4 regions of the Arthrobacter sp. Y3221114 genome follow, and region 1 is predicted to be linked to each of the others. Evidence: predicted binding sites of a transcription regulator. Region 1 holds the regulator's gene; each other region holds the start of a gene.

Region 1 (2,195 bases):
GACTGCCCGAACCCGGTCCGTGGCGCAGGCCGGGGGAAACGGTTTCATGACGGTTTCGGCGACCCACGCGGCCGTGCGGCTGGCGCAGGGGGCAGGCAGGCTGATCCGCGCCTCCAACGACCGGGGAGTAGTGGCCGTGTTGGACTCGCGGCTGGCGACAGCACGATACGGGGGCTTCCTGCGCAGCGCCCTGCCGCCGTTCTGGAGCACCAAGGACGGAGCCATGGCACGTCAGATCCTGGAGAGGCTGGCTGCAGCCGCTGCCTGAACGGGCTGGGGCAGCAGCCACGCCGGAGCGGTCGCCCGCGCAAACCGGGAACGGGCAACGGGCCCTCGGTGACCGGCAGAGGGGTCTGAGGAGCCTGCGGCGGGTCAGAGGGCCCGCATCACCGAGACAACCTTGCCCATGATGGTTGCGTGGTCTCCCAGAATCGGTTCGTACTGGGTGTTCTGCGGCAGCAGCCAGGTGTGACCGTCGCGCTGCCGGAAGGTCTTGACCGTTGCTTCGTCGTCGAGCAGCGCCGCCACGATGTCGCCGTTCTCGGCCGTGTGCTGCTGGCGCACCACGACCCAGTCGCCGTCACAGATAGCCGCATCGATCATCGAATCGCCCGAAACCCTGAGCATGAACAACTCGCCGTGTCCCACCAGTTGGCGCGGCAGGGGCATGACGTCCTCGACCGCCTGGTCAGCCAGGATAGGACCGCCTGCCGCGATCCGTCCCACCAGCGGCACCATCGCCGTGTCGGACGAAGTGGTCAGTTCGGATACTGCAACGCCGCTGGAGCTGCGCAGCTGCTGCGGTTCATCGACCCCGACGATTTCCACGCCGCCGTGCTCGAGGGTCAGCGGAGTCAGGATTTCCATCGCACGGGGACGCTTGGGGTCGCGCCTGATGTAGCCCATCTTCTCGAGTTGCGCCAGCTGGTGCGTGACGCTGGACAGGCTCGCCAAACCGACGGTGTCACCGATTTCGCGCATCGACGGAGGGTATCCGTGGGACATGACGGAGCGCTGGATCGTCTCCAGGATCTTCTTCTGCCGCGGCGTCAGGCTGCGTCCCACCTTGACGGGTCGGCCGCGTCGCCTGGCTCCGGCAGTGGTGGTGCTCTCTTCGGACATATCCGGCCCCGGTCTCCCCGTAGTGGTCCATGCGCCGGCGCTGCGGTAGCGGAACCGCGCATGGGTTGTTGTCTGGCTGTTTTGTCGGTGGCGGCTGGTGCACTGCTCTTACCGCCGCTTGACGCTTACAACGCTAGGCGAGGCGGTGGTGAATTTCAAACACTTGTTCGACTGAGTCTCGACAATATTCGATCACCAGTGCTAAAACTATAGAAGACGCATTCGAAGATACGTTCGAATGCGGTTGCCAAACGATCGAAACCAGCAGAAATAGATCGAAAATCGGAAAGGTGACACCATGTCCGCCCAGCTCGCACCGCAGCCCGCCGGCGTCCGTACCAGCACCAACCTCCGGCTGACCCGCCGAGGCCGCTTGTTGCTGATTGGCCTGCCGCTGATGCTCGCTGCGGCCGCCGCCCTGACCTTGATCGGTTTCTTCACGGCGCCGGCAATGGCCGCCGCCGGGCAGCTGGGACCGGGGCCGGCGGCAACTGTCACGGTCGGCAGCGGCCAGACGCTGTGGGACGTGGCCGTGCAGTCCGCCCCCGACCGCAACCCTCACGATGTCATTTTCGAGATCGCGCAATTGAACGGACTCCAGGGGGACATCGTCCATGCCGGCCAGCAGTTGCTGGTCCCGTCCGCGCGCTGAGGCAGCCGTAATATGAGCTGCTTCGGCCCGCCCGATTCCTGCCCCGGGCGGGCCGAAGCTTAAACTGGACCAGTGAGTGAGCAGTTAGAACGCCTGAACCGCCTGCCGTTGCGGGACAATCTCCGGGGCTTAGAGCCCTATGGTGCGCCCCAGTTGGAGGTTCCCGTCCTCCTGAATGTCAACGAAAACACCCACGGCCTGCCCGACGCAGTCCGTCAGGCCATCGTCTCGGCCGTTAGCGACGCGGCCGCGGGTTTGAACCGGTATCCGGATCGCGAGTTCACGAAGCTGAGAACGGCACTGGCCCGCTACTTGGGGCACGGCCTCACCGCAGCGAACATCTGGGCTGCCAACGGATCGAACGAAGTCCTGCAGCAAATCCTCCAGGCCTTCGGTGGCCCCGGCCGTACCCTGCTGAGCT
Region 2 (2,195 bases), on a different contig from region 1:
TACATATCCAGCGCAGCCGCTGCCGCACGCGCATCGATCTCCTCGATCTTGTGCACGAGGGCCCAGTCCCGCACGCGGCGCAGCAACCGGTTGGCGATGCGGGGAGTGCCGCGGGAGCGTCCGGCAATCTCGGCGAAGCCCGCCGAACTCACCTTGAGGTCCAGCAGCATGGCCGAGCGGCGAAGCACCAGTTCAAGCTCCGCGACGGCGTAGAACTCCAAGTGCCCGGTGAAGCCGAAGCGGTCGCGCAGCGGACCCGGCAGCAGCCCGGCCCGGGTTGTGGCCCCGACGAGGGTGAACGGCGGCAGGTCGAGCGGGATGGCGGTGGCGCCGGCGCCCTTGCCCACCACGATGTCCACCCGGAAGTCCTCCATCGCCATGTAGAGCATTTCCTCCGCCGGCCGCGACATCCGGTGGATCTCATCCAGGAAGAAGATCTCCCCTTCGGTCAGCGACGACAGGATCGCCGCCAGGTCGCCCGCGTGCTGAATCGCCGGTCCCGAGCTGATGCGCAGCGGCGCGTTCATTTCCGCGGCAATGATCATGGCCAGCGTGGTCTTGCCCAGCCCGGGCGGGCCGGACAGCAGGACGTGGTCGGCCGTGCGTTCGCGGATCCGGGAAGCTTCCAGCACCAGCGACAGCTGCTGGCGGACCCTGGCCTGGCCCACGAAATCGTCCAGGTTCTTGGGCCGCAGCGCCGACTCGATCGCGCGTTCTTCGGTTTCCGACGTGTTGGAGACCAGCCGGTTGTTCTCGGAATCCTCTGCCACGCTAGTTCACTCCCGCGGTCCGCCGCGCCGAGCCCGTCCGGGCACCGTCCTGGCCCAGCCTGCGCAGGGTCAGGCGCAGCAAATCGCCCACATTGCCCGCTGCCGCCGCCTCCGGATTTTCCTCCGCGGTGATGTCCACCGCCGCGGCGGCGTCCTTCTCCGACCAGCCCAGGCCCGCCAGTGCCTCCTGCACCTGTCCCTTCCAGCCGCCCGTCTGCCGGGGGGCCTGCTCGCCGGTGGGGATCAGCTTCCCGGCCAGCTCCAGCACGATCCGGCCGGCGAGCTTCGGCCCGATGCCCGGAACCTTGGTGAACGCCTTGCTGTCCCCCTCCGCGGCGGCAACCCTCAGGGCTTCGGGCGAGTGCACCGACAGCGCCGCCAGGCCCAGCCTCGGACCGACCCCGCTGACCGAGATGAGGGTTTCGAAAACTTCCCGTTGCGCCGCGTCCTCGAAGCCGAACAGCGTCATGGCGTCTTCGCGGACAATCATGGTGGTGGCCAGTTCGGCCTCCCGCCCCACGAACAGCGTGCCCAGGGTCTGCGGCGTCGCCTGGACGAGCATGCCGAATCCGTTGACGTCGATCACGGCCGATTGCAATCCCACGTGGGCGACGACGCCGCGCAACGAGCTAATCATGAACTCAACTCCCAATTCCGGCCTGCGGCCCGGAGTCCGCCCGCTAGCAGCACGGCGGGCGGATTGTCCGAACATATCTACGAATAGCTTACGGGGCAGCGCAGACATTACCGGCGACCGCCACACCGCGGCACCGTGTGCCTTCAGCCGCAGGCGACAGGTCAGCGGCGGTTCCGCTTGGCCTTTGCTTCGGCCTCCGCCCAGAGCCTCTGGGCCGCCGTCATCCCGCCGCCGGCAGCCGGTTTCGCTGCCCCGCCGCGCCAGGCATGGGTGATTGCCAACGCCAAGGCGTCAGCGGCGTCGGCCGGTCGCGGCGGGGTGTCCAGCCGAAGGATCCGTGTCACCATCTTGGTCACGGCGGCTTTGTCCGCCTGCCCGTTGCCGGTGACCGCCGCTTTCACTTCGGTAGGGGTGTGCAGCGCGACGGCGATCCCCCGCCGTGCTGCCGCCGCTATGACCACGCCGGACGCCTGGGCGGTGCCCATCACCGTGCTGACATTGGTCTGGCTGAAAACGCGTTCGACGGCGAGCACGTCCGGCGTGTGCGCGTCGAGCCATTCGTCGATGGCGTCGGCGATCTTAAGCAGGCGCAGCTCCAGCGGCATGTCCGGGGTGGTCCCGACCACCCCGACGTCGACCAGCGAGGAGCGGCGGTTCGGTTCAATGTCGACCACACCCAGGCCGCAGCGGGTTAGGCCCGGGTCCACTCCCAGCACGCGCATGGCTGGTGCCGCCGGCCGGACCGGTGTCAGTCGTTCTCGATTTCGGCGAGGACATCCGCACTGATG
Region 3 (2,195 bases), on a different contig from region 1:
TCCCCGTCGATCCCGATGACGGAGGCTTCGGGGACCACCGGGCGCTTGAACCCCATGTCCTCGTAAGGATCCATGCGGCACCGGTCGGCCACCGCTTCCGTCGTCGCCAGCAGGCGGATGACGTCCTTGCTTCCGCCGCCGGCTGCCTGCACGATTTCCCGCGCCAGGGCCTGCATCCGGTCGGGGGATTTCAACCAGCCCTGGGCGCTCGGCTGCAGATCCGGCAGCTTGGACAAGGCTGTCAGCGCCCTCGCCGAGTCCAGCACATCGGCAGTGGCGGCGCCGTCCTCTTCGCAGTAGCGCACGGCGTTGGTCAGCACTGCGGGAAGATTCAGCTCCCCGGCCAGGTTAAGCATCCGCACCGCGTGGGCGGTACTGAGGTTCTCCCCCGGGGCACTGAGGTGGGAGACGATTTCCACTGCCAGCGACCCGGCCGGCAGTCCGCTGCGCCAGCGTCCGGCCCGCCGGCGGGCTTCGGCGTAGCTGCGGCGGCGCAGCGCCTGTCCGACGTCGGAAAAAGGGCCGAGCAGCACCGTCAGGGCAGGTTCGCCGTCCGGAATACCGGCATGCCGGGCGAGTTGATCCACCGTCACGCCGGGCGTCCGGCGGCTGCCGGCACGCCCGCGGGCAGCCGTGCCGGCATGGGCTTCAGAGATCAGGCGGCAGAGCGCATGGTAGCCCCTGCCCTGGTTCCCGCCGTGGGCCAGCACCACAACGCGGCCGGTGTCCCTGCCGCCGCCGTCTTGGACGGCCAGGTCCACGCCGACTATCGGATCCATCCCCGTGGCCAGGCATGCCTTCAGGTGCTTGACCGTCCCGTAGAGGCCGTCCCGGTCGGTGCAGGCCAAGGCGTCGGCTCCGAAGGAAGCGGCCGCTGCGGCCAGTTCCTCCGGCCAGGAGACACCGTAGTGGGCACTGAACGCCGTGGATACATGCAGGTGGGTAAAGCTCATGGACATTCCAAACAACGGTTGGGGCACAGGATGGGTATCCGGCGGACTGCCGCGGGGAACCGGGGCTGGATATAAGCCGGCGGGGAACCGTGGTGCCGTCAGGCGCTCAGCTCCCGGACGGCATCATGGACGCGGATCAGGCGCCAGCGCCCGGTATCCACCTGATGGGAGAGGTCCAGGGTGCGGATTTGTGACCGGCCATTCAACCGCGCCTGCACCCGCCAGATCTCATGGTCCACCAGCCCTGCGCCCCTGCCCCGTTCCGCGCGTAGTTCCTCAGCCCACCATTTGCGGCGTTCATACCAACGCACCGGTTCCGCGACGATCCGGTAGCTCCTGCCCTGCCAGCGCAGCCGGAGCGGCTGTCCGGCAGGGGAACACACAACGTCAACTGCTTCACTGAAAACACCCATGTCCCAGTCGCCTTTCATCTGGACAACGGGTCATAATCCCCGGCGAGCGCCCCTGCCAACACGCCCGCCGAAGAACTTGACCCTCTTATTCTATTCGAATATGTGTTCGAATCCAAGGTAAAGCGTAGGTTCGGGCACTGACAAAATCGGGCCGCCGGCCGACGGGCGGCAAGCGCGCAGCAGTACGGCGGCCCGGGGGCCGGGCCTAGCCGTCGTGCTCGGCGAGGTATTTCACGTCGCCGACCAGCTTGTCCCACATCAGCTTGGAGTGTTCCGCCGCTTCGGCGGTGTCGTTGTTGTCCTGCGACAGCGTGAACTCTGTCCCGCCCGGAACTTCCTCCAGCGTCCAGACGAGACGGTGGTAGTTCTCAGGCTTGTCCTCCCGGCCGGACAGCGGACTGAAGTGCGTGACGACCAGCCGGCGCCCGGGTTCGAACTCCAGCACCTGGCCCTTGTCCTCGTACGCCTTGCCCTCCCACTCACCCCGCCATCGGATGGGCCCGCCGACGCTCCAATCAGTCTGCACATCCGTGCCGAACATGAACCCCCTGATGGCTTCGGGGTCCGTGATCACCGACCAGACACGGTCCGGCGGCGCCGCAATGGTTGCCGTCGAGCTGGCCACGTACTTTCCAGGCATTGGATCCTCCCCCGGGCCCCGCTTGGGCGGGGCGGGTCCGGCTACTCCATACCAGCTTCCAGCAGCCGGGGCCGGCGCACAATCACCGCGGGGATGCGAACCATGGGGCGCACCTCGTTTCCGCACCGCCGGCCGGCACTCATGCCGCCTCGTCGATGAGGTCGGGCCCGTTGTTGCGCACGTTGTTGA
Region 4 (2,195 bases), on a different contig from region 1:
CATCACGGTGGCGAGGGCTTCGTACTGGGCATCGGTGGTATTGATGACGAACTGGTGCAGCCCTCGGCGCCGGCCCCGGTAGAACATGCCCTGCCGGGCCCGCAGTTCCTCCTCGGTCGGCTCGGCACCGTCCTGGTCGACCGCCGTTTCCCACGTCCTGGCGACCATCACCAGGGTATCGGCATCAGCCTCTACGGCCTGCCGGACCAGCGCCGCTTCCATCGCCTGCAACGCCTCCGGGGTACCGGCGTGCCGGGCCCGGTCCAGGGAATCCACCACCAGGGCCGCGGCCCGGCCGCTGACCTCCCCGCCGGCCATGGCCTCCGCCAAGACCGGCAGCGCCGGGACACCGGGTTCCCCGTCAAAGCGCGCCGCCGCGCTGATCGCCTTGCCGACCCGCAGCCTGCGCCGCGCCTCGACAATGCCGATCCCCAGCCTTGAGCGCAGATACTCCGCGTTGTTGGCAAACTCCGTCTTGCGGCGGCGCTGCGCCTGCTTAGATCGGGACAGGTCCGGGTTCGCGGCCTCCACGCCGCCGGCGTTGATCGCCGCCGCCGGATCCGCCCACTCCCCCGCACCTGTGCCGGCCCCGGCAGTACCAGACCCCACCGCGCCGGCACAGGCTTCGGCCTCGGCTCCGGTTTCGGGCGCCGTGGAGTGTTCCCCGTTGCCGGCGATGTCCGCCCGTTCCACGGACTGGGCGCCGACGGCCTGCAGGAACTCCACCAGCTTCGAAACGTCCTCGACCGCCGCTACGGTATTGGCCAGATCCCGGGTACACAAAGATGCAGACTCTGCGGGGAAGCGGTCAGCGACATCTTGCAGCAGGACAAACGCCTGGGCCAAGGATGTTCCCATCTCCCCGGTGCGGTCCAACGGTGCAAGAGCCATACCACAATTTTATTCGTACACACATTCGACGGCCATCGAAAGGTGCCATTGTGTAGGAGTAGTGCCGGTCCAGAGGCAGTGCATGGGGGTAACAATGCGTGCGGGCTCCTAAACAATGGGAGCGGCCCGGAAATCTGTATAGGCGGGCTCCAGATCACGGCCGCAGCAGCCCGCTCGCCCACGCTGCCAAATGGAAGGCAAGCAGCCCGCGAACGCACCATGACGGCGGCCAGCAGCCCGCGAACGCACAATGACAGCGGTAAGCAGCCGCGAACACACAAAGGCAGGCGGAAGCAGCCCGCGAGCGCCCGACGCCAAGGGAAGCACGCTGCTAGGCGGAAGCGGCCGTCTCCGCGTGCGCCGCGCGCCACCTGGACCAGCCGTACAGACTCAGGACGCCCAGCAGGACGGTGAACACGATGCCGTCCAGTGCAAAGAGGACCTGCGGGTTTGCGTTCGCTGCCCCTCTGGCCAGCCCCATCAGCGAGAGGGTGACGCCGATCCACCAGGCTTCGATGACGCCGCGCGCGAGACCGAGGTACAGCAGCGGGGTCAGGAGGCTAACGACCACTGCTTCAGCAATGGCCCCCGGGTCGGCCATGTACATCAGCATCATGGGCAGCACCTCGATACCGAAGAAGACCAGGACCAGCCCCATCAGGAGCGCCGCGGCCAGCCAATCGGGCCGCTGGACCGGATGGACCGGAACCCCTCCGACCCCTGACCGCCCGCGCCACCGCCACCATCCATAGGCGGCCACCGCAGGCAGCACCAGGACGGCAGGGCTAAAAGCGCCCGCCACGCCCATCAAAACCAGGGACAGAACCGGTTCCACCAGCAGCACCAGCCAGCCGGCCGGTTTCCGCAGCACCAAGAGCAGGAAGGCGCCCACTCGCAGCATCGGAAAGAGCATTGACATCCACAGGACCAGCTCGAAGCCGTGCACCACGTCCGTCAGATCCATGCTCTCCCCCGTCGGTGAATGGTTCGGCCCAGACTAGCAAGCATCGGTTTCCCAGCGCGCCGGCCCGGCCGGGCCGGGTAGTGACCAGCGCCTCAAACCGGTCGCTAGGATAGTTGCTGCGGTACACGAAGCCTCCGAACCACTGCGATGAATCGACCACATGACTGAGTTATCCCTCTGGCGCTCGATCGCCCGGCTCAAACACTATGTCCGGCCCATCCTCCCGCGGCTGATCCTGGGATTCTTCAGTGCCCTCGGTGCCAGCCTGGTGGCGCTGGCCATCCCCCAGGTCTTGCGCGGCCTGGTGGATACCATCCATACCGGCGGCCGCCCCTCGGAA

What was found. Region 1 encodes LexA, which represses DNA repair genes until DNA is damaged. Its sites were predicted from a motif close to TCGAACANNTGTTCGA; they were not measured.
Region 2: a site for LexA is predicted at 1,475-1,490, ahead of ruvA (Holliday junction branch migration protein RuvA). Genes of this name have one in related genera too.
Region 3: a site for LexA is predicted at 1,461-1,476, ahead of AC5RV3_RS02475 (DUF6504 family protein). Genes of this name have one in related genera too.
Region 4: a site for LexA is predicted at 905-920, ahead of AC5RV3_RS04450 (HNH endonuclease signature motif containing protein). Genes of this name have one in related genera too.

Annotation. Positions count from the first base shown of each region.
Region 1 covers NZ_JBNHHW010000007.1:36,294-38,488, reverse strand. The annotation lists gene AC5RV3_RS14700 (ATP-dependent DNA helicase) at 1-268, shown strand, start outside; gene lexA (transcriptional repressor LexA) at 373-1,122, opposite strand; gene AC5RV3_RS14690 (LysM peptidoglycan-binding domain-containing protein) at 1,421-1,774, shown strand; gene AC5RV3_RS14685 (histidinol-phosphate transaminase) at 1,847-2,195, shown strand, end outside.
Region 2 covers NZ_JBNHHW010000001.1:515,758-517,952, forward strand. The annotation lists gene ruvB (Holliday junction branch migration DNA helicase RuvB) at 1-770, opposite strand, end outside; gene ruvA (Holliday junction branch migration protein RuvA) at 772-1,407, opposite strand; gene ruvC (crossover junction endodeoxyribonuclease RuvC) at 1,569-2,129, opposite strand; gene AC5RV3_RS02415 (YebC/PmpR family DNA-binding transcriptional regulator) at 2,156-2,195, opposite strand, start outside.
Region 3 covers NZ_JBNHHW010000001.1:533,669-535,863, forward strand. The annotation lists gene AC5RV3_RS02470 (DNA polymerase III subunit alpha) at 1-953, opposite strand, end outside; gene AC5RV3_RS02475 (DUF6504 family protein) at 1,052-1,366, opposite strand; gene AC5RV3_RS02480 (SRPBCC domain-containing protein) at 1,572-2,006, opposite strand; gene AC5RV3_RS02485 (SOS response-associated peptidase) at 2,146-2,195, opposite strand, start outside.
Region 4 covers NZ_JBNHHW010000002.1:92,340-94,534, forward strand. The annotation lists gene AC5RV3_RS04450 (HNH endonuclease signature motif containing protein) at 1-891, opposite strand, end outside; gene AC5RV3_RS04455 (hypothetical protein) at 1,223-1,855, opposite strand; gene AC5RV3_RS04460 (ABC transporter ATP-binding protein) at 2,016-2,195, shown strand, end outside.